4 regions of the Streptomyces sp. NBC_00727 genome follow, and region 1 is predicted to be linked to each of the others. Evidence: riboswitches for the same ligand, from Rfam matches in the RefSeq annotation. Region 1 holds a riboswitch; each other region holds the start of a gene.
The links. A riboswitch is a leader RNA that binds a small molecule or an ion and turns the genes downstream of it on or off. The one in region 1 is predicted to bind thiamine pyrophosphate.
Positions count from the first base shown of each region.

Region 2: it holds a riboswitch for thiamine pyrophosphate, as region 1 does, so the genes downstream of both, OG242_RS29550 (purine-cytosine permease family protein) here and thiO (glycine oxidase ThiO) in region 1, are expected to answer to the same signal.
Region 3: it holds a riboswitch for thiamine pyrophosphate, as region 1 does, so the genes downstream of both, thiC (phosphomethylpyrimidine synthase ThiC) here and thiO (glycine oxidase ThiO) in region 1, are expected to answer to the same signal.
Region 4: it holds a riboswitch for thiamine pyrophosphate, as region 1 does, so the genes downstream of both, OG242_RS24245 (thiamine ABC transporter substrate binding subunit) here and thiO (glycine oxidase ThiO) in region 1, are expected to answer to the same signal.

Region 1 is NZ_CP108981.1:1,625,237-1,632,229, reverse strand. Features, by position in the region: gene OG242_RS07225 (deoxyribonuclease IV) at 1-645, opposite strand, end outside; gene pknB (Stk1 family PASTA domain-containing Ser/Thr kinase) at 654-2,600, opposite strand; gene OG242_RS07215 (thiazole synthase) at 2,783-3,577, opposite strand; gene thiS (sulfur carrier protein ThiS) at 3,580-3,798, opposite strand; gene thiO (glycine oxidase ThiO) at 3,795-4,970, opposite strand; TPP riboswitch at 4,968-5,079, opposite strand; gene OG242_RS07200 (NAD(P)/FAD-dependent oxidoreductase) at 5,162-6,397, shown strand; gene OG242_RS07195 (Rv2175c family DNA-binding protein) at 6,463-6,828, shown strand; gene thiE (thiamine phosphate synthase) at 6,930-6,993, shown strand, end outside.
Region 2 is NZ_CP108981.1:6,548,344-6,555,336, forward strand. Features, by position in the region: gene OG242_RS29545 (TROVE domain-containing protein) at 1-519, shown strand, start outside; gene OG242_RS29550 (purine-cytosine permease family protein) at 526-1,908, opposite strand; TPP riboswitch at 1,899-1,993, opposite strand; gene OG242_RS29555 (formylglycine-generating enzyme family protein) at 2,051-3,031, opposite strand; gene OG242_RS29560 (ROK family transcriptional regulator) at 3,028-4,263, opposite strand; gene OG242_RS29565 (sulfatase-like hydrolase/transferase) at 4,467-5,954, shown strand; gene OG242_RS29570 (ABC transporter permease) at 5,951-6,802, shown strand; gene OG242_RS29575 (ABC transporter ATP-binding protein) at 6,806-6,993, shown strand, end outside.
Region 3 is NZ_CP108981.1:3,533,235-3,540,227, reverse strand. Features, by position in the region: gene OG242_RS15985 (LacI family DNA-binding transcriptional regulator) at 1-255, shown strand, start outside; gene OG242_RS15980 (metallophosphoesterase) at 431-1,489, shown strand; gene OG242_RS15975 (hypothetical protein) at 1,671-2,483, shown strand; gene thiC (phosphomethylpyrimidine synthase ThiC) at 2,560-4,353, opposite strand; TPP riboswitch at 4,346-4,481, opposite strand; gene OG242_RS15965 (YibE/F family protein) at 4,552-5,883, shown strand; gene OG242_RS15960 (SsgA family sporulation/cell division regulator) at 5,964-6,401, opposite strand; gene OG242_RS15955 (IclR family transcriptional regulator) at 6,503-6,993, opposite strand, start outside.
Region 4 is NZ_CP108981.1:5,315,843-5,322,835, forward strand. Features, by position in the region: gene tsf (translation elongation factor Ts) at 1-108, shown strand, start outside; gene pyrH (UMP kinase) at 265-1,041, shown strand; gene frr (ribosome recycling factor) at 1,199-1,756, shown strand; gene OG242_RS24235 (phosphatidate cytidylyltransferase) at 1,756-2,850, shown strand; gene rlmN (23S rRNA (adenine(2503)-C(2))-methyltransferase RlmN) at 2,940-4,046, shown strand; TPP riboswitch at 4,117-4,233, shown strand; gene OG242_RS24245 (thiamine ABC transporter substrate binding subunit) at 4,316-5,419, shown strand; gene OG242_RS24250 (ABC transporter permease) at 5,506-6,993, shown strand, end outside.

The DNA of each region.
Region 1 (6,993 bases):
CTTCAGCCGTCCCTCGCCGACCGTCCCCACCAGCAGGTCCAGCGTCTCCTTCATCCCGCCCGGTCCGGCGAGATCGTGACCCGCCGCGAAGATGTGGCAGGTGTCCAGGCACACCCCGAGCTTCGGATGGGCGTCCAGCGCCTCGAAGTACGGGCCGAAGTCCCAGGTCCGCGAGCAGAGCGAGGAGCCCTGGCCGGCCGTCGACTCCAGCAGCAGGAACGGGTCGTCGTCGTGCGTCAGCTCGTCCAGCAGCGGCCGCATGTGCGTCCGCACCTGGGCCAGCGCCTCCTCGCGGGGCCGCCCGCCGGTGGCCGAACCGGTGTGCACCACGACGCCCAGCGCCCCGATCTCCCGGGCCCGCCGTAGCGAGTGGCGCAGCGACTCCACGGACCGCTCCACCGTCGCCGGGGTGTGGGAGCCGAAATTGATCAGGTACGGGGCGTGGACGTACGCCGGTATCGACTCGGCGGCGCACTGGGCGCGGAACAGCTCGTCCTGCGCCGGGTTGCCGGCCGGGGTGGCCCAGCCGCGCGGGTTGGCGACGAAGACCTGGACGGCCTCGGCGCCCATCTCGCGGGCATAGGGGAGGCCGGCCTTGGCGAGGCCGCCGGCCACCGGTACATGGCCGCCGACTGGGTTGCGCATACGGATCTCTACAGTCCCTTGGTCTTGATGGTGATGGTGCTGCCCTCGGGGGCCTGGTCGCCGCCGTCCACGGACTGGCTGGAGACCTTGTCGCTGAGGTAGGGGAAGCCGTGCTCGACGTCGACCTCGAAGCCCGCCCCCTCCAGCTCGGCCTGGGCGTCGTCGGCGTTCATGCCGACCACGTCCGGTACGTCGACCATCCGGGGCCCGTCGGACACCGTCAGCCTGACGGTGTCGCCCTCGGCCGCCTCGGTGCCATCGGCCGGCGACTGGCGCGCGATGTCGCCCTCGTCCTCCGGCGAGTGCACCCGGCCGGGCGCCACCTCGGCCTTCAGCCCCTCGTCGGCCAGCGCCGCGGTGGCGTCGTCGACGGAGAGCCCGGTGACGTCCGGGACGTCGACGGGGCTGCCCTTGGAGACCACGATCGCGACCGCCGAGTCCGGGTGGCGCTCGGTGCCCGCCCCGGGCTCCGTACGCAGCACCTCACCGGCCCCCACGTCCTCGCTGAACTCCTTGGTGACCATGCCGGGGAGCAGGCCCGCCTTCTTCAGTTCCCGTTTGGCGTCGGCGAGCCGGACGCCCTCGACGTCGGGCACCTCGATGATCTCGGGACCGCGCGAGACGACGAGCGAGACCGAGCCGTTGTCCCTGATCCGCGCACCCGACTCCGGGTCACTGCTGATCACCTTGCCCCGGTCGACGGTGTCGCTGTAGGCGCGCTTCACGCCCTTCAGCTCCAGACCGGCGTCCGAGAGCCGCTTCTTCGCCGCCGGCTCGGTCTGGCCCAGCAGCGAGGGGACCTTGGTGAACTGCCCGGAGTTGATGTACCAGACGCCGCCGCCGACGCCCAGGACCAGCAGCACCGCCAGGACCGCCGCGATCAGCCCGCGCCGCGGATTGCCGAGCGGGCCGGTCCGCCGGGGCGCCGGCGGGTTCTCCGGCGGGGGCATCTCCAGCCGGTTGGTGTGGTGGGCGGTGCCCAGGTGCGTGGGCAGCACCCGGGGGATCACCGTCGTCCGGGAGTCGGCCCCGTCCGCCTCGCCGTCCGGGCCGTCGCCCGCGTCCCGCGCCACGGCCAGGGCGCGCGGCGGTACGGCGTCGAGCTGTGCGTCCGTCAGGGCGGCGCGTGCCCGGCGGGCCTCGGCGAGCAGCGCCACCGCGTCGAACGGGCGGACTTCGAGCGAGCGGGCGGTGGCGCTCGCCACCAGCTCGTCGAGCTCGGGCGCGAGGCCCGGGACGACCGCCGACGGGGGCGGCACGTCCTCGTGCAGATGCTGGTAGATGACCTGGGCGGGGGACTCCCCGTCGCGGGGCTTGTCGCCGGTCAGCATCTCGTACAGCACGACCCCGCAGGCGTACACGTCGGCACGGGTGTCCGCCGTGCCGTGCTCGATCTGCTCCGGGGCGAGGTACGAGACGGTGCCGAGGATCGTCCCGGTGGTGTTCGTCACCGCGTCCACGGCCCTGACCAGCCCGAAGTCGGCGACCTTGACCCGGCCGTCGTCCCCGATCAGCACGTTCTCCGGCTTCATGTCGCGGTGCACGAAGCCCGCCCGGTGCGCCGCGCCGAGGGCGGCGAGGACCGACTCCAGGATGTCCAGCGCGGCCCGCGGCCGGAGCGCGCCGCGCTCGCTGAGCACATCGCGCAGCGTGCACCCGGCGACGTACTCCATCGCCAGGTAGACGTACTGCCCCTGGGCGCCCTGGTCGAAGACCCCGACCACGTTGGGATGGGCGAGGTGCGCCACCGACTTGGCCTCGCGGATGAAACGCTCGACGAACGAGGCGTCGGTCGCGAGCGCCGGGTGCATCACCTTGAGGGCGAGCACCCGGTCGAGCCGGGTGTCCATGGCCCGGTAGACCGTGGCCATGCCGCCCACGGCGATGCGGGCATCGACGCGGTAGCGGCCGTCGAGCAGCTGCCCGACGAGGGGGTCCTGGAGGGTCGTATCCACCATGCGAGTCTACGAGCCGCCACGGACAGGCCCGCCGCCGCGGAGCGAACCCGGCGCAGTACTGAAGCCGAGCCGTGACAGGGGCGTGCCGCCAGGGGCCGGAATCCCGGCTTCCAGCGGCCTTCCGGCACCGGAACTGTGGATTCCGGCACGTTGGTCCGGACCGGGGCGGCTCATCGCGTTCAGAAGGCCGGCCGCTCCGGGTCCAGCACCGCCCGCCCGGCCGTCGGCGAGGACGCCTCGGCGAAGTGGCGGCGCGGGATGCGCCCGGCCCGGTGGGCGAGCCGCCCGCCCTCCACCGCGTGCCGCATCGCGGCGGCCATCAGCTCCGGCTCCTGGGCACGGGTCACCGCCGAGGCGAGCATCACGGCCGAGCACCCCAGCTCCATGGCGAGCGCCGCGTCCGAGGCCGTCCCGGCGCCCGCGTCCAGGATCACCGGCACCCGGGCCTGTTCGGTGATCAGCTGGAAGTTGTGCGGGTTGCGGATGCCCAGGCCCGAGCCGATGGGGGAGCCGAGCGGCATGACCGCCGCGCACCCCACGTCCTCCAGCTTCCGCGCCAGGACCGGGTCGTCGTTGGTGTACGGCAGCACGGTGAAACCGTCGTCCACCAGCGTCTCCGCCGCGTCGAGCAGCTCGACCGGGTCGGGCAGCAGGGTGCGCTCGTCGGCCACCACCTCCAGCTTGACCCAGTCCGTGCCCAGCGCCTCGCGGGCGAGCCGGGCGGTGAGCACGGCCTCCCCGGCGGTGTAGCAGCCGGCGGTGTTCGGCAGCACCCGGATGGACAGCTTCCGCAGCACGGAGAGCACCGAGCCCTGCACGGTCGGGTCGAGGCGGCGCATGGCGACGGTGGTCAGCTCGGTGCCGGACGCGGTCAGGGACCGCTCCAGCACGTCCAGGCTGGGCGCACCGCCGGTGCCCATGATCAGCCGGGAGGTGAACTCGGCGCCGCCGAGGGTGAAGAGGTCGTCGGACACGGTCAGCCTCCCTGGACCGCGGTCAGGACCTCGACCCGGTCGCCTTCGGTGAGCGCGGCGGCGGTCCACCGGCCGCGCGGCACGACGGTCTCGTTGAGCGCGGCGGCCACCCCGGTCCGCGCGTCGGTCAGCGTCGCGACGAGGGCGTCCAGGGTGGTGCCCGCGGCGACGGCGACCGGTGCGCCGTTCACGGACACGGTGAGCGCGGTGGGCTCGGTCATGCGGGCTGCTCCAGGGGTGCGGGGGCGGGTGAGAACCGGCCGGGGGAGAAGGGGCGGGCCGCCTCGGGCAGCTCGCCGTCGGCCAGCAGCGACGCCATGGCGTCCCCGGTGACGGGGGTGAGCAGCACGCCGTTGCGGTGGTGGCCGGTGGCGAGGTGGAGGCCGGGCAGCGCGGTGCGGCCGAGCAGCGGGGCGTTGTCGGGGGACGCGGGGCGCAGCCCGGCGCGGGTCTCGGTCAGCGGCAGCTCGGTGATGCCGGGCACCAGCTCGTGGGCGTCGCGCAGCAGCTCGTAGACCCCGCCCGCCGTGACGGTGGTGTCCCAGCCCATCTCCTCGGTGGTGGCGCCGACGACCAGCTCGCCGTTCTCGCGCGGTACGAGATAGATGTGGCTGCCCCGGACCACCGCCCGCACGGTGCGCGAGAGGAAGGGGGCGTACGCCGGGGGCACGGTGAGGCGCAGCACCTGGCCCTTGACTGGGCGGACCGGCGGCAGGACGTGGGCGGGGACCCCGGCGAGCCGGCCGCTGAGGCTGCCCGCGGCGAGCACGACCTGGTCGGCGGCCACCTGCGTACCGTCGTCGAGCACGGCTCCCACGGCCCGGTCGGCCACCACCGAGAGGCGGTCGGCGTGGCGGCGGTGGAAGACCACACCGGCCCGTTCGCAGGCGGTGAGCAGGGCCGCGGCCAGCCGGCGCGGGTCGACCTGGTGGTCGCCGTCCACCCGCAGCCCGCCGCGCACGCCCGGGGCGAGCATCGGTTCCAGGCGGCGGCACTCGCGCCCGGTCAGCCACTCCGACTCCAGGCCCGAGCGGCGTTGCAGCTCGTGGAGTTCGCGCAGATGGGCGCGGTCGTCGGCGTCCAGCGCGACGGCCAGGGTGCCGCAGGCGCGGAAGCCGATGTCCCGGCCGCTCGCCTCCTCCAGCTCGGCCGTGAACGCCGGATAGCGCCTGGCGGAGGCGAGGTTGAGCCCGAGCAGCGTCTCCTCGCCGTAGTGCAGCTCCGTGACGGCGGCCAGCATTCCGGCCGCGACCCGGGCCGCTCCGCCGCCGGGTTCGGGGTCGGCGAGCGCGGTGGACAGACCGCGCTGCGCGGCCCGCCAGGCGGTCACCAGGCCGATGATGCCGCCCCCGATGACGAGGACGTCGGTCCCGTCGGTGCGATGGGTACGCATGGGCGTCCAGCCCCTCCCTTCGCCGGCATGACCCGGATCAGGTTCGTACGGTCGGAGGCCGCCAGCCTCCCTCTCAGCCCGGTGCGTCCGGGCTCCCGCGTGTCTTACGGTGGCCAGCCTAAACCCCGCCGGGACGACGGCGGCCGGGCCCTCCCTTCCCTGACTCCTCGTCAGGTACGTAAGGTGGACAGGTGAGCGAGCAGCAGCAGGCAGAGCGGACGGGGCGCCGGGTCGTCGTCGCGGGCGCGGGCATGGCGGGCGTCCAGACCGCGGTCGCCCTGCGGGAACAGGGCTTCACCGGCCCCGTCACCCTCATCGGCGCCGAACCCCACCAGCCCTACGACCGGCCTCCGCTGTCCAAGGCGGTGCTGCTCGGGAAGGCCGAGGAGTCCGCGTTCGACATCGGCTTCGAGGCCCTCGGCATCACCCTGCGCCTGGGCTGCGAGGTCACCGGTGTGCGCGCCGGCGACCACGAGCTGGACACCTCGGCGGGCCCGGTCCCCTACGACGTCCTGGTCCTCGCCACCGGCGCCGAACCCGTCGCCCTGCCCGGCTCCGACGGCGTGCCCGGCGTCCACCTGCTGCGCACCCTCGACGACGCGGCCCGGCTGCGGCCCGTCCTGGAGGCGGGGCACCCCGTCGTGGTCGTCGGCGCCGGCTGGATCGGCGCCGAGTTCGCCACCGCCGCCCGCGCCGCCGGCTGCGAGGTCACCGTCGTGGAGGCCGCGGACCGCCCGCTCGCCGGCGCCCTGCCCGCCGAGGTGACCGCCCCGATGGCCGCCTGGTACGAGGAGAGCGGCGCCCGGCTCCTCACCGGCGCCCGGGTGGCCCGCGTCGAACCTGGCGCGGTGGTCCTCGACGACGGGCGCGCCCTCCGGGCCGACGCGGTCGTCGTCGGCATCGGCGCCCGCCCCGCCACCGGCTGGCTCGCGGGCTCCGGCATCGCGCTCGGGCCCGAGGGCTCGGTGACGGCCGACGCGGCGCTGCGCACCTCGCTCCCCGATGTGTACGCCGTCGGCGACTGCGCCTCCTTCCCCTCCGCCCGCTACGGCACCCGCCTGGTCGTCCACCACTGGGACAACGCCCTCCAGGGCCCGAGGACCGCCGCCGCCCACATCGCGGCCGAGGGCACGGCGGACGTCCCGCCCTACGACCCGGTGCCCTACTTCTGGTCCGAGCAGTTCGGCCGGTTCGTGCAGTACGCCGGACACCACGCGGACGCGGACACCCTGCTGTGGCGCGGCGACCCGGCCGAACCCGCCTGGTCCGTGTGCTGGCTGCGCGACGGCGTCCTGGTCGCGGTGCTCGCGGTCGGCCGCCCGCGCGACCTGGCCCAGGGGCGCCGGCTCGTCGAGGCGGGGGCCCGGCTCGACGCGGACCGGGCCGGGGACCCCTCCGTACCGCTCAAGTCGGCGGTTCTGCCGTAACCGCCCGGGACCTGAAGAGCCGAGTCCGGGTTTCGGCTGTCAGTCCGGGATGGCAGGCTTGTCCCGTGACCGAGATTGACGCAAAGACCGATGCACTCGTCCCCGCCTGGCTCTACCTGCCCGACATCGCGGAAATGCTCGATGTCGAGGTGACGCGTGTGCGGCAGCTGGTCAAGGAGGGCCAGCTCATCGCCGTACGCCGTGGGGAGAACCGGGCGCTTCAGGTGCCCGCCGCCTTCATCGACGGCGACAAGGTGGTCAAGGGCCTCTCCGGGACCCTGACACTCCTGAAGGACGACGGCTACTCCGACGAGGAGATGCTCGAATGGCTCTTCACTCCCGACCCGACCCTGCCGGGCACGCCCGCGCAGGCACTGAGTGAGAATCGCGGCACGGAGGTGAAGCGCCGCGCCCAGGCGCTCGCCGTCTGAACCGTCCGGGGAAGCGGGCCGCGCCGCGCGAGCGGGCGGCCCGCTTCCCCGCGCCGCACCACTGATCCGCCGTCACCGTCTTCCCCGGGGGGAACCGCACCATGTCCACGTCTCGCGCGCTGCTGTCCGACGCCCGGCTCTACCTGTGCACGGACGCCCGCAGGC
Region 2 (6,993 bases), 4.9 Mb from region 1:
CCCGCCCTGCCCGGCCGGACGCTGGTCCTGGTCGACCGGTCCGACTCGATGTTCTTCGACACCGTCTCCGAACGGTCCACGCTCAGCCGGGCCGACGCGGCCGCCGTGTTCGGCACCGCGCTCGCCCTGCGTGCCGAGCAGGCGGACCTGGTGGAGTTCGGCTGGCGCAGCGCACCGGTCCCGTACGCACCCGGCGAACCGGTCCTGGACGTGCTGGAACGGTTCCACCGGCTCGGCGGCACCGACACCACGAAGGCGCTGCGCACCCACTACCTGGACCACGACCGGGTGCTGCTCGTCACCGACGAACAGGCCCTGCCCTACGGCCCCCGGGGGTCCGACCCGGTGCCGCGCAAGGTCCCGGTCCACACCTGGAACCTCGCCGGGTACCGGCCGGCCAACGGTCCCACGGGCCCGAACCGGCACACCTTCGGCGGGCTCACCGACGCGGCGTTCCGGATGGCCGGCCTCATCGAGAACGGCCGCCGGGCGGTCTGGCCGTGGACCGTCGAGGAGTGAGCCCGGTCAGGGGCGCCGGCGCATCCGCAGCGGGGCGTACACCACGAGGGCCACGAGGAACGCCACTCCGTACGCCAGGTCCGCGCCGTGCAGCGCCTCGGCCACCGGGCCCACGTACAGGCCGGTGCTCATGAACGGCACCGCCGCCGCGAAGGCCGCGGCGAACGCGGCGAGCGCCGGCCACCACGGGCGCGGCCGGGCGTGCTCGGCGGCGAGGTCGACGGGGGCGCCGCGCCGGTCCCTCGCCCGCACCAGCCAGTCCACGGACACGATCGCCACGAAGCCGGGGATCCAGTAGCCGACGAGGAGCAGCACGTTCTGGAAGCGGGCCGTGGTGTCCGCCGCGTGCATCCACAGCACCAGCGGGAAGCCGAGGGCGGCGGCGAGCGCCGCGGCGACCGGGCGCGGCACACGTACACCCATCGTCTGCAACGCCAGCGAACCGCTGTAGTCGTTCATCGCGTTGCTGCACAGCGCGGCCAGCGCGACCGCGAGCAGCCCGAACGCCCCGAGCGCGCCGCCGCCCAGCAGCGTGTCGACGCCGCGCGCGGTCTGGTCCGTGAAGACCGAGGCGCCCCACAGCCCGATCGTCTGGACCGCCACGAAGGAGGCGCTGATCCCGCCCAGCGTGCACCAGAACATCCGCGGCCGGGACGTCTCGCGCGGCAGATAGCGGCTGAAGTCACTGGCGTAGGGGGCCCAGGACAGCGCCAGACTCAGGGCGATGGTGCAGGTCAGGACGAAGGCGCCGGCCCGGTCCGCGCCGTGCACGGACCCGCTGGTCACCGGGTCGACACCGTTCAGGAGCTTGGTCGCGAGGACCGCGAAGGCGGCGGCGAGCGCGAAGGTCATGACGGTCTGGAGCCGGTGGATCACCTCGTAGCCCAGCACGCCCAGCGCACCCTGCGCGGCCATCATGACCAGGACGCCCAGCCAGAACGGCCAGCCGCACAACTGCGCCAGCGCGTCCCCGCCGAACAGACCGATCAGCGCGTCCCACGCGATCGAGGACAGCCACTGGAGCGCGCCCGGCAGCACCACACCAGGCCCGAACGCCAGCCGTGCGAGCGGCAGTTGCCCGGCCCCGGTCCGGCTGCCCCAGGTGCCGAGATACGCGGTGGGCGCGGCGCCGACGAGGGTGCCGAGCACGACGGCGGCGAGGGCGGTGCCGAAGTCCAGGCCCAGCGCGATGCCGACGGTGCCGGTGAAGACGCCGGTCATGGTCAGGTTGGGCGCGAACCAGACGGTGAACAGCCGCCCGGGGCCGCCGTAGCGCCGGTCCTCGGGGACCGGGGCTATCCCGTGCGCCTCGACGCGCAGATCGCCGGGCGCGGTGGGCATGCGCCCGCCGAAAGCGGCGCGCTCGTCCCGGGCATGCGACAACGACATGAAGACATCCCTCCGCCAGTGCTAACTGGTTCAGGTTCGACGGGTGTGATCTCAGCCCTGTCGCAGGGCACCCCGTGTCCGGTGTGGCGGCCAGGATAGCCGGAGGGATGTGCGGGTCCGAGCGGGGGCCGGCCGCCGGCGCTCAGAGGGACATCGCGCAGCGGAACCCGCCGTGACCTGTGGTGCTGTCGGGTGTGTTGGACGTACGGGCGGCGACCCGGTAGCGGTTGCAGTACGAGCGGTGGCACAGGTGCGAGCCGCCGCGCAGCACCCGGTTGCCGCCCTCGGGCGGCCCGGCCGGGTCGATCCGCGTCTCCGGGCGGTCCGGTACGTGCCAGTCGGCGCTGAACCGGTCGGCGCACCACTCCCACACGTTGCCCGAGACGTTGTACAGCCCGTAGCCGTTGGGGGCGTACGCCTTCACGGGCGCGGTGCCCGCGTAGCCGTCCTCGCGGGTGTTGCGGACCGGGAAGTCCCCCTGCCAGATGTTGCAGCGGTGCCGGCCCTTGGGGGTCAGCGCGTCGCCCCAGGGGAAGCGGGCCCGGACCAGTCCGCCCCGGGCCGCCTTCTCCCACTCGGCCTCGGTGGGCAGCCGCTTCCCGGCCCAGCGGGCGTAGGCGGTGGCGTCGTTCCACGACACATGGACCACCGGGTGGTCCCGACGGTCGCCGATCGAGGTGCCGGGCCCCTCGGGCGCCCGCCAGCAGGCCCCGGTTACAGCGCTCCACCAGGGCGCGCCGGGCACCGTCCCGGGCAGCACCGCATGGCGTGCCTCGCGGGGGACGAAGGCGCCGAAGACGTAGGACCAGCCGATGAGTTCGGCCTCGGTGCGGTAGCCGGTGGCCTTGACGAAGCGCGCGAACCCGGCATTGGTCACACAGGCCACGTCGATGCGGAACGGGGCGAGCACGACCTCCCGGACAGGCCCCTCCCCGTCGGCGGGGAACGCGTCCTCGTCGGCGCCGCCCATCAGGAACGGCCCGCCGGGCACGGCGACGGTGCCGCGCAGCAGGTCGGCGGTGCTCCACTCGGGCACGGCGAAGCCGGCCGGGGGAGTGGTGGCCGTGGTGACGGGGGCGGCCGTGGTCGCGCTCTCACGGCCCGGCCCGCAGCAGGCGCTCATGGGGAAGTCCGTTCGTCGTGGGCGGAGCCCGCCGGGACCGGCGCCGGGCGGTCCAGCAGTTCCGCCAGGTCCTGGCCCGTGGTGCGCAGCAGCAGGGCCACACCGCCCAGCGCCGCCGCCTCGCCGCCGAGGGCGGAACCGCGCACCTCGATGGAGCGGGGGGCGGACGGCAGAGAGAGCGTAGCGATCTGTTCCCTGATCGGAGCGAGGACCAGGTCGTCGAGCGCGGCCGGCTCCCCGTACACGACGACGCACTCCGGATCGACCTGGGCGGCGAGCGCGGCGAGCACCCGGCCCGCGGTGACGGCCGCTCCCCGGAGCACATCGGCCACCTCCGGCCGGCCCTCGGCGGCGAGCGCGATCAGCTCGTCCGCGTCCCCGGCGTCCACTCCGCGCTCGGCGCAGGCGGCGAGCAGGGCCGGGACGGAGATCAGCCCCTCCAGGCAGCCCCGGCCGCCGCAGTGGCAGGGCTTGCCCTCGGGGTCGCAGCTGGTGTGCCCGATCTCGCCGGCCGCGCCGTGGGCGCCGTGCACCAGTGAGCCGTTGACGACGAGCCCGCCGCCGACGCCCTGGGACCAGCGCAGGTAGACGGCGTTGTCGAAGCCCCGTGCCGCACCCCAGGTGACCTCGGCGAGCGCGGCCAGCCGGGAGTTGTTGTCGGTGAGCACCGGGGCGCCGAAGTGCCGGCCGAGTTCGGCGGCGACGTGCCCGGCGAACGGGGTCATCGCGTGCCGGTCGGCGGACGCCGGATTCTGCACGAAGCCGGGCAGGCCGAGGCCGATGCCCTGGACCGGGGCGAGGCTGATGTTCTCGCGCCGCACCAGTTCCTCGACCGCCCGGATCGCCTGCGCGGCCCGTTCGGCTGCCTGGCTGTCCGCCGGGACCGGGGCGCTGTTCCGGCCGACGATCTCATGGGCGCAGTTGGCGACGACCACGTGGATGTGGTGGCGCTGGAGGTCGATGCCGATCAGTTCCGCGCCGTGCGAGTTGAGCGAGATCTCCAGGGCCGGCCGGCCGCGCCCCCTCGGCTGCCCCGGATCGGGGGCGGGCTGCTCGACGACCGCGTTGCGTTCCAGCAGGTCGGACACGATCGCGAACAGGGTCGTACGGGAGAGACCGACCCGGTCCTTGAGCTCGCCCCGGCTGAGCGCCCCCGACCTGCGCAGCTCGCCCAGTACGGCGGCTTCATTGGCTCTGCGCAGGCGCTGGAGGGCATCGGTGCGTTCGGTCATGGACGCATGGTCGATCGGTCAAGTGCTTTCTGTCAACGCGCCGGACGAATTCACACAATGTTTATTCCCGAGGGTTGACGTAAAAAAGTGGACCTCCCTACAGTTCCCGTCAATCGCCGGAGCCGGCCCGCTCGAGCACCCCGCAACCTGCCCGGCCGGCTCCCGTCACCACTGTGAGCACGACCACCGAAAGGGCGGCCCGAGTGGCTCCGCGCAACGTCCTGTTCCTGATGACCGACCAGCACCGGACCGACACCCTGGGCTGTTACGGCAACCCGCTCGTCGAGACCCCCGCCCTGGACGCCCTCGCGGCCGAGGGCACCCGCTTCGACCGCTTCTACACCCCCACCGCGATCTGCACCCCCGCCCGCGCCTCCCTCGCCACCGGCCTCCACCCGTTCCGCCACGGCATGCTCAACAACCCCGAGCGCAACGGCGGCAGCAAGGACGAGCTGTCCGACGAAACCCCCATGCTCTGGAACCAGTTGGCGGACCGGGGATACGCCGTCGGGCACGTCGGCAAATGGCACATCGGCCGCGAGCGCGGCCCCGAGTTCTACGGACTGGACGGCGAGCACCTGCCCGGCGCGCTCAACCCCGTACACCACCCCTCCTACGAGAAGTGGCTCGACGAGAACGGCTTCCCGCCGTTCGCGGTGCGCGAGGCCGTCTTCGGGACCGCCGCCAACGGCACCGGGCGCGGCCACCTCATCGCCGGCCGCCTCCAGCAGCCCGCCGAGGCCACCGTCGAGGCGTACCTCACCGACCGCACCCTCGCCCTGCTGGACCGCTACGCCGCCGGCTGGAAGGCGACCGGCAAGCCGTTCATGCTGTCCTGCCACTGGTACGGCCCGCACCTGCCGTACCTGATACCCGACGCGTACTACGACCTGTACGACCCCGACGACGTGCCGCTGCCCGCCTCCATGGCGGAGACCTTCGCCGGGAAGCCCGAGGTACAGCGCCAGTACAGCGCGTACTGGTCCTCCGACGACTTCGACGCCGCCGCCTGGCGCAAGCTCATCGCCGTCTACTGGGGCTACGTCACGATGATCGACCACCAGGTCGGACGCATCGTCGAAGCGCTCAAGGGCCACGGACTGTGGGACGACACCGCGGTCTTCTTCACCGCCGACCACGGCGAGTTCACCGGCGCCCACCGGCTCAACGACAAGGGCCCGGCGATGTACGAGGACATCTACAACATCCCCGGCATCGCCCGCGTCCCCGGCGCCCCCGCCCAGGTCAACGACGACTTCGCCACCCTCATCGACCTCAACCCCACCATCCTGGAACTCGCCGGAGCCCCCGTGCCCGAACCCTGCGACGGCACCAGCCTGCTGCCCCTGCTGCACGGCGGGAGCGCCGACGGCACCCGCGACCAGGTCGTCACCGAATTCCACGGCCACCACTTCCCGTACTCCCAGCGCATGATCCGCGACCGGCGCCACAAGCTGGTCCACAACCCGGAGAGCGTGCACGAGCTGTACGACCTGGAGACCGACCCGCACGAACTGCACAACGTGTACGAGGCGCCCGCCTACGCGGAGATCCGCCGCTACCTCACCGTCCGGCTCTACAGCGAACTGCTGCGCCGCGGCGACCCCGCCTACACCTGGATGAGCTACATGGCCGACATCGGCGGCGGCCGGGCGGCCGACGTCGACGGGGTCGCGGAGGAAGTGGCATGAACGTGCAGGACAAGCCCCGCGCACCGCACCGCACGAAACCCCCCGGACCACCCGCCGCCCCGGAGCGCGCCGCCGGAACGGCGAAGAAGAAGCGCGGCACGGGCCGGCTCACCTCCGTACTCCTCGGCCTCGCCTCCGCCGCGCTCGGGCTGCTCGCCTGGGCCGCTCTCGCCGGCAGCGGGATCAACGGCTTCCCCGGACCCGTCGTCGTGGCCCGGCGCGCGGGCGAACTGATCGCGGACGGCACGCTGTTCGAGGACGCGGGCGCCAGCCTGAAGCGCGTCCTCATCGGTTATGTGCTCGGCGTCGCCCTCGCGATCCCCGTCGGGTTCGTCATGGGCTGGTACCCGGTCGTCCGCCGGCTGATCGAGCCGTGGCTGCAGTTCTTCCGCATGGTGCCGCCACTCGCGATCATCCCGCTCGCCATCGTGCTCATGGGCATCGACGAGACCCCGAAGATCTTCGTGATCTTCCTCGCCTCGTTCCTGTCCTGCGTCGTCTCCACCTTCCAGGGCGTCGTCGCCGTCGACGTCACCCTCGTCAACGCGGCCCGCGTCCTCGGCGCCCGCGACCCCCAGGTCTTCCTCGGCGTCGTCGTGCCCGCGTCCACCCCGTTCATCCTGGTCGGCATGCGGATCGGGCTCGGCGCCTCCTGGGCGACCGTCGTCGCCGCCGAACTCATCGCCGCCCAGGGCGGACTCGGCTACCGCATGCAGCAGGCGCAGGTCTACTACGACCTGCCGACCATCTTCGTCCAGCTCATCGCGATCGGCGCGATCGGACTCGCCATGGACCGGCTGCTGCTCCTCGCCGAGCGCCGGCTCACCCACTGGCAGGAACGGCGGTAACCCATGCCCAGCATCAACTTCCACGACGTGACGAAGGACTTCGCGGTCAAGGACGGCGGATTCCTCGCCCTGGACCATGTGAGCCTGGACATCGAGGACGGCGAGTTCGTCACCGTGGTCGGCCCCTCCGGCTGCGGCAAGAGCACCCTGATGAACATCGCCGCCGGACTCCTCGACGCCACCGGCGGCCA
Region 3 (6,993 bases), 1.9 Mb from region 1:
GAGGACCTGTTGCTGGTCTGCTGCAGCGAGTCCACGGTCTACGCGACGACCGAGCCGCCCATCACGACGCTCTCGCTGAAGCCGCGGCGTATCGGCACGGCGGTCGTCCAGCTGCTCATCGACGCGATCGAGGGCGTCGACCAGGACGGCCCGGTGGAGCGGGTGATACCGACGGAGCTCATCGTCCGGACGTCCTCGCAACGCCGTCCGCCCCGCACCACGGTCAGTGCGCCGCGTTCCCCGGCAGGGGATTGATCAGCCCAATTGGGACCAATCGACCGACGAACCTGGCATGCGGAAGGATTCACCACCCCTGGTGCGTCCCAGAGCACGATCCGCATTCCTATGATGGACGCACGACACCGCGGACCAACCCGACCAGCAGGGCCCGTCAGGTGTGCGGCGGCGCGACGGTGGTGTGGAGGGGTCGATGACACAGGGGGCCGGTCAGGAACCCGTGGTGCGGACGGCGACGTTGCGCGACTTCCGCGTACCGCCCTATGCGCAGTCCCCTGCGCCGCCCGCCTCGCCGCACCCGGGAAGCGCCTTCCCGGAGGGCGACGCACCCGAGGGGTACACGCCGACGGCGCGCGACCTTCCCGTCATCAGTGCCGACAAACCCGCCCAGGTGCAGCCCGTACCCGAACCGCGTCCCGTCGCCACACCGGGTCTCGGCCCGCTGTACGTGGTCGGTGACGTCCACGGGTACCTGGACGAGCTGCTCGCCGCGCTCGCCGAGCAGGGCCTGATCGACGCCGAAGGCCGCTGGGCCGCCGGCAACGCGCGCCTGTGGTTCCTCGGCGACTTCACCGACCGGGGCCCCGACGGCATCGGCGTCATCGACCTCGTCATGCGGCTCTCCGCCGAGGCCGCGGCCGCCGGCGGCTACTGCAAGGCCCTGATGGGCAACCACGAGCTGCTGCTGATCGGCGCCAAGCGGTTCGGCGACACCCCGGTGAACTCCGGCGCGGGCACCGCCACCTTCCAGGCCGCCTGGCTCCTCAACGGCGGCCAGAAGGCGGACATGGAACGCCTCCAGGACGTCCACCTCCAGTGGATGTCCCGGCTCGACGCGGTCGTCGAGGAGGACGGGCACCTCCTGATGCACTCGGACACGACGGCGTACCTGGACTACGGCTCCACCATCGAGGACGTCAACGACACGGTGCACGCCATCCTCACGCGCAACGACGCCGACGAGTGCTGGGACCTGTTCCGCAAGCTCACCAAGCGGTTCGCCTTCCGGGACGACCAGGGCCCCGAGGCCGTCCAGGAACTGATGGCGGCGTACGGCGGCCGGCGCGTCGTCCATGGTCACAGCCCGATTCCCTACCTGACCGGCGAGGTCGGCTCCGAGGACAGCGAGGACGGTGCCGGGCCCCAGGTCGACGGCCCCCATGTGTACGCGGACGGGCTCGCCATCGCCATGGACGGCGGAGTGACCATGGCCGGAAAGCTACTGGTCGTCCAACTGCCGCTGCATGACTGACGTTCGGCAGGGAAGACGAATCCCGACCTGACAACGCCGAGCACTGGGCCTATTTCCGGAAACCCTCTGTCACCCCGTGCTGTGCGCGCTCTACCATCGGCGTATCAGTAGCAGGCTCTCCTCCGTTTCCGCCCAACTGCCCGGCCAGAGCGGGCACACAGGCCCGACGGAGCATCGGGGGATGCACATGAACAGCGCTCCGCACCTGCTGACCGAGGACCGGCCCGAGTACGAACGGCTCCTCGACGACGCACTGCGTCACGCTCATGAACGACCGGAACTGGCCGCCGTCGGCGAACGCCTCAACGTCGCCCAGCTCCGCACCATGGCGATGGCTGCCGTCGCCCTGATCACCGCCACGGCCGCCGCCGAGTACGAGCAGTACGTGAAGGCACGTGACGAACTGCGCGCCCCCGAACGTGACGCGGACCCCGGCACCACGCCGGACGGCCTCAGCCAGTCGGGCGCCGGCATAGGCGCGGTCGTCACCGTTCTGGCGCCGATGCTGGCGGGTACGGCGGCGACCATCTTCCTGCTGGCCGGCTACCTCCTGAAGATGCTGGAGCCACCACCGGCGTTCGCCACGACCATGGTCGGCGCGGGCTGGTTCTTCGCCGCCGTCACCGCCGCCGCCATCTTCGTCGCGGCCATCGGCCTGCTCATCACCGCCCTGCGCAACGGCTCTACGTCCCTGACGGCCCGCGAAGCCGGCGAGGACCTGCCCGACGAAGTCGCCCGGGCCAAGGAGGCCTGGCGGCAGGCGCTGCTGGAGCGGGGCATCGTGCCCTTCCTGCGCGACGCGCTCACCGAGCCCGCCGCCGGCCCCACGGCCCCCGCACCGCACCGCCCGGTGGGCCGTCTCCCGAAGATCGGTTACAGCAGGCCGGACTTCGCGGGCCCGGACCAGGGCCCTGCCGCCGCGCCCCGCCCCACGTACAGCAGCCCGGACTTCACGAGCCCCGACTTCGGCGGCCCCGAACACGAACTGGACTGAGCGGGGCTGAGGCGGAGGCGTCCGGACGCGGCCCGGGGAAGGGCCGCGTCCGTCTGCTTATCGGGCCACCACCAGGTCAGTCGGCCAGTGGCAGGTAGACCCGGTTACCACTCGCCGCGAACTCGCGCGACTTCTGGAGCATCCCTTCCGCGACCTCCTCGGCCGTCGCCTCCGCGCTCTCCGGGCCGCCGAACTGCTCACTGATGCTGTGGCTGATCTTCATCGAACAGAACTTCGGACCGCACATCGAGCAGAAGTGCGCCGTCTTGGCAGGCTCGGCGGGCAGCGTCTCGTCATGGAACTCCCGCGCCGTGTCCGGGTCGAGCGCCAGGTTGAACTGGTCCTCCCAGCGGAATTCGAACCGGGCGTCCGACAGCGCGTCGTCCCACTCCTGTGCGCCCGGGTGCCCCTTGGCCAGGTCGGCGGCATGGGCCGCGATCTTGTACGTGATGACCCCGGTCTTCACGTCGTCCCGGTTCGGCAGCCCGAGGTGCTCCTTGGGCGTCACGTAACAGAGCATCGCCGTACCCCACCAGGCGATCATCGCCGCACCGATGCCCGAGGTGATGTGGTCGTACGCCGGCGCGATGTCGGTGGTCAGCGGGCCGAGGGTGTAGAACGGCGCTTCCTCGCAGATCTCCTGCTGGAGGTCGATGTTCTCCTTGATCTTGTGCATCGGGACATGCCCCGGCCCCTCGATCATGGTCTGCACCCCGAACCTCTTGGCGACCGTGTTCAGCTCACCGAGCGTGCGCAGTTCGGCGAACTGGGCCTCGTCGTTGGCGTCCGCGATCGACCCGGGGCGCAGTCCGTCGCCCAGTGAGTACGTCACGTCGTAAGCGGCGAGGATCTCGCAGAGCTCCTCGAAGTGCTCGTACAGGAACGACTCCTTGTGGTGCGCCAGGCACCAGGCCGCCATGATCGAGCCGCCGCGGGAGACGATGCCGGTCTTGCGGCGAGCGGTGAGCGGCACGTACGGCAGGCGTACGCCGGCGTGCACCGTCATGTAGTCCACGCCCTGCTCGGCCTGCTCGATGACGGTGTCCTTGTAGATCTCCCAGGTCAGCTCCTCCGCCCTGCCATCGACCTTTTCCAGGGCCTGGTAGAGAGGAACGGTTCCGATCGGTACGGGTGAATTGCGAAGAACCCACTCACGGGTGGTGTGGATGTTGCGGCCGGTGGAAAGGTCCATGACCGTGTCCGCGCCCCACCGGGCCGCCCACGTCATCTTGTCCACCTCCTCCTCGATGGAGGACGTCACCGCGGAGTTGCCGATGTTGGCATTCACCTTCACCAGGAACCGCTTCCCGATGATCATCGGCTCGCTCTCCGGGTGGTTGACGTTGGCGGGCAGCACCGCGCGCCCTGCGGCGATCTCCTCGCGAACCACCTCGGCCGCCACGTTCTCCCGGACCGCGACGTACTCCATCTCCGGGGTGATCTCGCCCCTGCGGGCGTACGCGAGCTGGGTGACGGGCCGCCCGTCCCGGCTGCGCCGCGGTCGGCGCGGGCGGCCGGGGAAGACCGCGTCCAGGTTGCGCAGCCCGCCCCGTGGCGAGGTGTGCTTCAGCCCGTCGTCCTCGGGACGGGCGGGGCGGCCCGCGTACTCCTCGGTGTCGCTGCGGGCAATGATCCAGTTCTCCCGCAGGGGCGCGAGTCCGCGGCGGACGTCGGTCGCGGTGGCGGGATCGGTGTACGGCCCCGACGTGTCGTACAGCGTCACGTCCTTGCCGTTGGTGAGGTGCACCTGACGGACCGGCACCCGGATGTCCGGGCGCTGCCCCTGGACGTACCCCTTGTGCCAGCCGATGGACTTCCCGGCCTCGTCGCCCTGATTGGAGGCAGGCGTGCGTGTGTCCGATGTGGTCATGAGACCTACTCCCTACGCCGGCATTACCCGGTAACAGGTTCGGCGGTCGGCGCAGCATCACTGCCGTACGGACGTACGGCGGTCAGCGCCCTCTCAGCCCGGTGCTCCGAGCTCCCGCGTGTGCAAAGGTGCCACCACGCTAGCCCCTGGACGGGCGAGCTGAACAGAGGGCCTCTTCCTTCTTGCGATGATCGGCCGGTGACGCCCCCTCATCGCGACCCAGACCCGCAGGGCCATCAGCAGGCCCACGCACACAGCCATGGCCCGGCCGCGCCTGTATCCGCCCATCTGCGCAAGGTGATCGCCGCGGTGCTGATCCCCTTCGCAGCCGCCGTGATCGTCGGTCTCGTCGCGCTATGGCCGGGTGGTGCGCCGGCGCACGAACGGACCGGCGTCGGCTTCGACCGGCAGACCCAGCAGGGAAAGGTGGTGGGTGTCGTCAAGGTGGACTGCAAGGACGTGAACGCCGCCCAGCTCCCCGTCGACGGCGCGACCGACCCGCCCGACGGGGAGCCGAAGGCCGACGGGGGGCTCTGCGAGAAGGCCACCGTCGAGGTCACCAGTGGCCCCGACAAGGGACGCCGGTTCGTCGAGGTGGTCCAGCCGGACGCCCCCAGACAACTGCGGGAGGGCCAGGGAGTGGTGGTGGCGTACGCCCCGGACGCGCCCCATGACCTCCAGTACTCCGTGACGGACGTGAACCGGAAGTTCCCCCTGATGCTGCTGGCCGGGATCTTCGCCCTCGCGGTGGTGCTGGTGGGCAGGATGCGCGGGGTCATGGCCCTGGTGGCGCTCGCGCTGTCGTTCGCGATCCTGACCCTGTTCATCCTTCCGGCCATCCTGCAGGGCTCGAACCCGCTGGTGGTGGCGGTCGTCGGGGCGGGCGCGATCATGCTGATCGCTCTCTACATCTGCCACGGACCGACCGCCCGCACCTCCGTCGCCGTCATCGGCACCCTGGTCTCGCTGCTCCTGATCGGGCTGCTCGGCTCACTCTTCATCGGCTGGGCGAGCCTGAGCGGGAACACCGACGACAACACCGGCCTCATCCACGGCCTGTATCCGCACATCGACATGAGCGGCCTGCTGCTGGCCGGTGTCATCATCGGCTCCCTCGGGGTGCTCGACGACGTCACCGTCACCCAGACCTCGGCGGTCTGGGAGCTGCGCCAGGCGAACCCCACCATGACGGCGAAGCAGCTCTACCGGGCAGGGACCAGAATCGGACGCGATCACATCGCCTCGGTGGTCAACACCCTGGTGCTCGCCTATGCCGGCGCCGCGCTGCCCCTCCTGCTGCTGTTCACGGTCGCGCAGAGCAGCGTCGGCACTGTCGCCAACAGCGAGCTGGTGGCGGAGGAGATCGTGCGCACCCTCGTCGGCTCGATCGGGCTGGTCGCCTCCGTACCGGTGACGACCGCGCTCGCGGCAGTGGTCGTCACAGCGGACCGCACGGGGCTCGGCGCGGAAGCCGGAGCTTCGGCACCCGTGCGGAGCGGCCGGGGCCGACGACGGCGGGCGAGGTCCTGACTGGAACACGGAGCGTGATTCACCCGATCGGCAGGTGTCTTGTTCGAGTGGCATGGAGGGCCCGAGAACACCGGGCTTCTTCAGCCGGCGTTCTGCTCTTCGGCCAGAATGCGCCCCAGCTCCTCCTCCAAGTCGCCGTCGAAGTCATCCAGCGTGCACTCCTGCCCGAGCGGCACCAGCTTGTCCGTACGGTCGAGAAAGGCGACAAGAGGTGCCGTGCCCGCCCGGAAGAGCGCACGGTCGGCGCCCACCTGCAGCCGGATGTGGACATCGGACAGGCCCTCGGGCTCGGTCGGCGCGATGTGCACATCGCCGTCACCACTGGGGCTGTTGAGGCCGTCGAGCAGCAGCTCGCGACCGAAGGCCCAGGTGACGGGGGCGTCGCCGGGCAGATGGAAGGTCATCCGGATCGCGTACGGATCGCACACTTCGTACCGGAGCTCCACCGGGATACGGAATGAGAGCTCCTCGGAGACGAGGAAGCTCATCATGACCTCAGCTTGAACCGACTCACGCATCGTTCAACCCCGCAGTAGATGAATCTGGCCAGGAATGATCCCCCGTGGCCCTATTGACGCCATCGTGGTGCACGCGATAGCAGATCACAAGGAGTGATTTTTCAGATACTGATAGAGAACACGAACGAACGCAAGAGGCTGGCCACTTCAGCGCGTAACCGTTCGACTGCGGGGAGCAACCGTTCTTCCTCGTCGAGGGGGAGAGAAATGGCCATCGCGGCGGCGGTGAATCCGGCCACGATCGGGATGGCCGCACAGACCGTCCCGAGCGCGTACTCCTGTCGCTCGATGACCGGTTCCGTACGCTCCAGCGACCGCAGCCGCGCGAGGAACGCCGAGCGGTCGCGCACGGAATACCGGGTCAGCTGGCGGACCGGGTGCCGGTCCAAGTGGTCCTCGCGGGCCTTCTCGTCGAGCCGGCTCAGCAGGCACTGGCCGATCGCGTGCGCGTGCCCGGTCTCCCGGAAGGCCGCCCACTCGTCCACCGCCGGCTGCTCGGGGGTGTCGGCCACGGCGAGGAGTTCGATCTCACCCTCGCGGTAGATCGCGCAGTACACCGGAGCCCCGACGAGGTCCCGCCAGCGGTCCAGTG
Region 4 (6,993 bases), 3.7 Mb from region 1:
CTCCTCGGCCAGCCGTACGCGCTGGACAACAAGAAGTCGGTCCAGAAGGTTCTGGACGAGGCCGGTGTCACCCTGAAGCGCTTCACGCGTATCAAGGTCGGCATCTGAGTCCGTCCGCGAAAAACGGCGGACCCGGTAGGGTCTGGTGCAGTCGACGGCCGCACACCGCCGTACGACCGCAGATCTGACGAGGAGGCCATTGCCGCAAGGGACACCAGACCCACCGGCAATGGCCTTCTTCGTATGTGCACGAGGAGAATCCCCATGAGCAAGGGCGCGGACGCCGCCAAGGACGACCACAAGCGCGAGGACGGCAAGGTGCCCGGACGCTTCATGCTGAAGCTGTCCGGAGAGGCGTTCGCCGGCGGCGGGGGTCTCGGCGTCGACCCCGATGTCGTGCACGCCATCGCCCGCGAGATCGCCGCGGTCGTCCGGGACGGCGCGCAGATCGCGATCGTCATCGGCGGCGGCAACTTCTTCCGCGGCGCCGAGCTCCAGCAGCGCGGCATGGACCGGGCCCGCTCCGACTACATGGGCATGCTCGGCACCGTGATGAACTGTCTCGCCCTCCAGGACTTCCTGGAGAAGGAGGGCATCGACTCCCGCGTCCAGACCGCCATCACCATGGGCCAGGTCGCGGAGCCGTACATCCCGCTGCGCGCGGTCCGGCACCTGGAGAAGGGCCGGGTCGTCATCTTCGGCGCCGGCATGGGCATGCCGTACTTCTCCACCGACACCACCGCCGCCCAGCGCGCCCTGGAGATCGACGCCGAGGCGCTGCTCATGGGGAAGAACGGCGTGGACGGGGTCTACGACTCCGACCCGAAGACCAACCCCGCCGCGGTGAAGTTCGACGCGCTGGAGTACAGCGAGGTGCTCGCCCGCGACCTCAAGGTCGCCGACGCCACCGCCATCACGCTCTGCCGTGACAACGAGCTGCCGATCCTCGTCTTCGAGCTCACCGCCACCGGCAATATCGCCCGCGCCGTCAAGGGTGAGAAGATCGGCACGCTCGTGAGCGACCAGGACACCCGCGCCTGAAAACGGGTGCTTCCACCGGTGAGCCCCGGTGGGAACCGGGGCGCGGGACCGCCCCGGAAGATGGACAACGGCCTGCCGGTCGGACACCGTGCAGGTGGTACGCGACGCAGGACCCGCCGGGCCCGCCGGGCCCGTTCAAGACACGCAGGAGCACGTGGTGATCGAAGAAACCCTCCTCGAGGCCGAGGAGAAGATGGAGAAGGCCGTAGTCGTCGCGAAAGAGGACTTCGCCGCGATCCGTACCGGCCGTGCGCACCCGGCGATGTTCAACAAGATCGTCGCCGACTACTACGGTTCGCCGACCCCGATCAACCAGCTGGCCTCGTTCTCGGTGCCCGAGCCCCGTATGGCCGTCGTGACGCCGTTCGACAAGACCGCGCTGCGCAACATCGAGCAGGCCATCCGCGACTCGGACCTCGGTGTCAACCCGAGCAACGACGGCAACATCATCCGGGTCAACTTCCCCGAGCTGACCGAGGAGCGCCGCCGCGACTACATCAAGGTCGCGAAGACCAAGGCCGAGGACTCCAAGATCTCGATCCGGGCCGTCCGCCGCAAGGCCAAGGAAGCGCTCGACAAGCTGGTCAAGGACAAGGAGTCCGGCGAGGACGAGGTGCGCCGCGCCGAGAAGGAGCTCGACGACACCACCGCGAAGTACGTCGCACAGGTGGACGAGCTGCTGAAGCACAAGGAAGCCGAGCTGCTCGAAGTCTGATGAACGACTCTTCCTGGGGCGCTCCGCAGGGCGCCGGCCACCGGGTCGCGCCGGAGATGCAGGGTGCTGCGGCGGGTCCTGCCTACGATGTGCATGACGCCCAGCAGACTCGGCCCATGCCCATCGTGCCGGACGTTCCCGACGCAGGTAGAGACGCTGAAGACCGTGATCACCGGGAACAGGGGGCCGGACGCCTGAGCGGCGGCCCCCTGTTCCGCGACGAGAAGCCGCAGGAGCCCATGCCGACCGCGCCGCCGCCTCCCCCGCCTCCGCAGAAGAAGCGCGCGGGCCGGGACCTGGGAGCCGCCATAGGGGTCGGCCTGGGGCTCGGTGCCCTGGTCGTCGTCTCGCTCTTCGTCGTCAAGGCCGTCTTCGTCGGCGTCATCGTGCTCGCCGTCGTCGTCGGCCTGTGGGAGCTCACCTCCAGGCTGGAGGAGCGCAAGGGCATCAAGGCGCCCCTCGTGCCGCTCGCCGTCGGCGGCGCCGCCATGATCGTCGCCGGGTACGCGCGCGGGGCCGAGGGCGCCTGGGTCGCCATGGCCCTGACCGCCCTGGCGGTGCTCGTGTGGCGGATGGCCCAGCCGCCCGAGGACTACCTCAGGGACGTCACGGCTGGCATCTTCGCCGCGTTCTACGTGCCCTTCCTGGCCACCTTCGTCGCCATGCTCCTGAAGGCCGACGACGGCCCGCAGCGGGTGCTGACCTTCCTGCTGCTGACCGTGGTCAGCGACACGGGTGCGTACGCGGTCGGCTGGCGGTTCGGCAAGCACAAGCTGGCTCCGCGCATCAGCCCGGGCAAGACCCGCGAGGGCCTGTTCGGGGCCGTCACCTTCGCCATGGTGGCCGGGGCGCTGTGCATGCAGTTCCTGATCGACGACGGTTCCTGGTGGCAGGGGCTGCTGCTGGGCCTCGCGGTCGCGGCCAGCGCCACCCTCGGCGACCTGGGCGAGTCCATGATCAAGCGGGACCTCGGCATCAAGGACATGGGAACGCTGCTGCCCGGCCACGGCGGGATCATGGACCGGCTGGACTCCCTGCTGCCGACCGCCCCGGTGGTCTGGCTGCTGCTCGTCCTCTTCGTCGGCTCCGGCTGACCGGCTCCGGCCTGCGGTTTTCCGTACGAAGGCCCGTCGTCCACAGGGCGGCGGGCCTTCGCCGTTCCGTCTGCGACACTGGAAGAACCATGCCTAAGCCCGGAGAACTCACTTTCGTCGCGCCCCGCGGAGCCAAGAAGCCGCCGCGGCACCTCGCCGACCTCACGCCCGCCGAGCGCAGGGAAGCCGTCGCCGCGATCGGCGAGAAGCCGTTCCGCGCCCAGCAGCTCTCGCAGCACTACTTCGCGCGGTACGCGCACGACCCGGCCGAGTGGACCAACATCCCGGCCGGATCGCGGGACAAGCTCGCCGAGGCGATGTTCCCCGATCTGATGTCCGTCGTCCGGCACATCAGCTGCGACGACGACACCACCCGCAAGACCCTGTGGAAGCTGCACGACGGGACGCTGGTCGAGTCCGTCCTGATGCGCTACCCGGAGCGGGTCACCATGTGCATCTCCTCGCAGGCCGGCTGCGGCATGAACTGCCCGTTCTGCGCGACCGGGCAGGCCGGTCTCGACCGCAACCTGTCGACCGCGGAGATCGTCCACCAGATCGTGGACGGCATGCGCGCCCTGCGCGACGGCGAGGTCCCCGGCGGCCCCGCCCGGCTGTCCAACATCGTGTTCATGGGCATGGGCGAGCCGCTGGCCAACTACAACCGCGTCGTCGGCGCGATCCGCCGGCTGACCGACCCCGAGCCCGACGGCCTCGGTCTCTCGCAGCGCGGGATCACCGTGTCCACCGTCGGCCTGGTGCCCGCGATGCTTCGGTTCGCCGACGAGGGCTTCAAGTGCCGCCTCGCGGTCTCGCTGCACGCCCCGGACGACGAGCTGCGCGACACCCTGGTGCCGGTCAACACCCGGTGGAAGGTCCGTGAGGTGCTGGACGCCGCGTGGGAGTACGCGGAGAAGTCCGGCCGCCGCATCTCCATCGAGTACGCCCTGATCCGCGACATCAACGACCAGGCGTGGCGCGGCGACCGGCTGGGCCGGCTCCTCAAAGGCAGGCGCGTCCACGTCAACCTGATCCCGCTCAACCCGACCCCCGGCTCCAAGTGGACCGCGTCGCGGCCCGAGGACGAGCGCGCGTTCGTCGAGGCCATCGCGAGCCACGGCGTGCCGGTCACCGTCCGCGACACCCGGGGCCAGGAGATCGACGGCGCCTGCGGACAGCTGGCGGCCTCCGAGCGCTGAGGGCGAGCGGCCCGGGCATGCGGAACCGCGGCCGAAAACGGCCGTGTAGCCTGGGGCCGAAATCAACTGCATATTCCGACAGGGGAGCGCCACAGCGCTGAGAGTGCGGCACCAAGGACAGGTTGGCCGCAGACCCTCTGAACCTCGCCCGGGTCATTCCGGGTAGGAAGTTCGGACCATACTCAAGCTGTTGCGCCCTGCCCGCTTCCGGTTTCCACCGGTGCGGGCAGGGCCGCGTCTCTTCCTGGTCACTCCAGGAGGAATCACACATGAGCACCACCCAGAAGGCCGCGGTCGCGGCCGTCGCCGCCGCGCTCGGCGTCACCGCGCTGGCCGGCTGCGGGAGTTCCGACGACTCGGCGTCCGGTTCCGGATCCACCAAGGGCTCCGGCTCCAAGACCGTCACGCTGGTCAGCCACGACTCCTTCAACGCCTCCAAGGACGTGCTGAAGGAGTTCACCCGGCAGACCGGCTACACCGTCAAGGTCCTCAAGAGCGGTGACGCGGGCGCCGCCCTGAACCAGGAGATCCTGACCAAGGGCTCCCCGCGCGGCGACGTCTTCTTCGGCGTCGACAACACCCTGCTCTCGCGCGCCCTCGACAACGGGCTGTTCACGCCGTACGAGGCCAAGGGGCTCGACCGGGTCCCGGCCGATGTCCAGCTGGACGCGGACAAGCACCGGGTCACCCCGGTCGACACCGGCGACATCTGCGTCAACTACGACAAGAAGTACTTCGCCGACAAGAAGCTCGCGCCGCCGAAGACCTTCGCCGACCTGGCGAAGCCCGCGTACAAGAACCTGCTCGTCACCGAGAACGCCGCGACCTCCTCGCCCGGCCTCGGCTTCCTGCTGGGCACCGTCGCCACCTTCGGTGAGGACGGCTACCAGGACTACTGGAAGAAGCTGAAGGACAACGGCGTCAAGGTCGTCGACGGCTGGGAGCAGGCGTACAACGAGGAGTTCTCCGGCTCCGCGGGCGGCAAGAAGGCCAAGGCCGACCGGCCGCTCGTCGTCAGCTACGCCTCCAGCCCGCCCGTCGAGGTGCTGTACGCCGACCCGCAGCCCAAGACCGCGCCCACCGGGGTCGCCACCGGGACCTGCTTCCGCCAGATCGAGTTCGCCGGTCTGCTGGACGGGGCGAAGAACGAGGCAGGCGGCAAGGCCCTGCTGGACTTCCTGATCGGGAAGAAGTTCCAGGAGGACATGCCGCTGACCATGTTCGTCAGCCCGGTCGCCAAGGACGCGAAGGTGCCGGAGCTCTTCACGAAGTTCGGCGCCACCGCCGACAAGCCGGCGACCGTCGCCCCGGACACCATCGCCAAGAACCGTGAGCAGTGGGTCCGGTCATGGTCCTCGCTCGTAGTGAAGTAACGAAGACTCCCGTACGCGGACCGGGCGCGCGCGGGAGGTCCGCACGCGCCCGGGCCCGGCGCGGGACCGCGGTGCGGCTCGGGCTTATGGCCGTGCCCGTCGCGTTCTTCGCCGTGTTCTTCGCCTACCCGGTCGCCGCGATCGTCGGCCGGGGGCTCAAGGCGGACGGCGTCTGGCAGTTCGGCCGGTTCGGCGAGGTGCTGGCCCGGCCGGAGATCCGTGACGTCCTGTGGTTCACGCTGTGGCAGGCGCTCGCCTCGACCGCGCTGACCCTGCTGATCGCGTTGCCCGGCGCCTATGTCTTCGCCCGGTTCGACTTCCCCGGCAAGCAGGTGCTGCGCGCCGTCGTCACGGTGCCGTTCGTGCTGCCGACCGTCGTCGTCGGCACCGCCTTCCTCGCGCTGCTCGGACGCGGCGGGCTGCTCGACGAGCTGTGGGGCGTACGGCTCGACACCACCGTGTGGGCGATCCTGCTGGCCCACGTCTTCTTCAACTACGCGGTCGTCGTCCGCACCGTCGGCGGGCTCTGGGCGCAGCTCGACCCGCGTCAGGAGGAGGCCGCCCGGGTGCTGGGCGCGAGCAGGTTCACCGCCTGGCGCCGCGTCACGCTGCCCGCGCTCGCCCCGGCCGTGGCCGCCGCCGCGCTGATGGTCTTCCTCTTCACCTTCACCTCCTTCGGGGTCGTACAGATCCTCGGCGGGCCCGGCTTCTCCACGCTGGAGGTGGAGATCTACCGGCAGACCGCGCAACTGCTGGCCCTGCCCACGGCCGCCGTGCTGACGCTCGTGCAGTTCGCCGCCGTCGGCGCGATCCTCGCCGTGCACGCCTGGACCGTACGCCGCAGGGAGCGTGCGCTGAAGCTGGTCGACCCGGCACAGACGGCGCGCAGGCCGAGCGGTGCCGGGCAGTGGGCGCTGCTCGGCGGAGTGCTGCTGAGCGTGCTCGTGCTGATACTGCTGCCGCTCGCCGTGCTGGTGGAACGCTCGCTCGGCGGCTCCGGGCTCGCCTACTACCGCGCGCTCACCTCGGCGGACGCCAACAGCGGTACGTTCCTGGTGGCGCCCATCGAGGCGATCGGGAACTCGCTGCGCTACGCCCTCGTCGCGACCCTGATCGCCCTGGTCGTCGGGGGCCTCGCCGCCGCCGCGCTCACCCGGCGGGCCGGCCGGCTCGTCCGGGGCTTCGACGCGCTGCTGATGCTGCCGCTCGGGGTCTCCGCGGTGACCGTCGGCTTCGGCTTCCTGATCACCCTGGACAAGCCGCCGCTCGACCTCCGTACCTCCTGGATCCTGGTGCCGCTCGCCCAGGCGCTGGTCGGGGTGCCCTTCGTCGTACGGACCATGCTGCCGGTCCTGCGGGCGGTGGACGCCCGGCTGCGCGAGGCCGCGGCGGTGCTCGGGGCCTCGCCGCTGCGGGCCTGGCGCGAGGTGGACTTCCCGCTGGTGCGGAGGGCGCTGCTGGTCGCCGCCGGGTTCGCGTTCGCCGTGTCACTGGGGGAGTTCGGGGCGACGGTGTTCATCGCGCGTCCGGACAACCCGACGCTTCCGGTGGCCGTGGCCCGGCTGCTGGGCCGG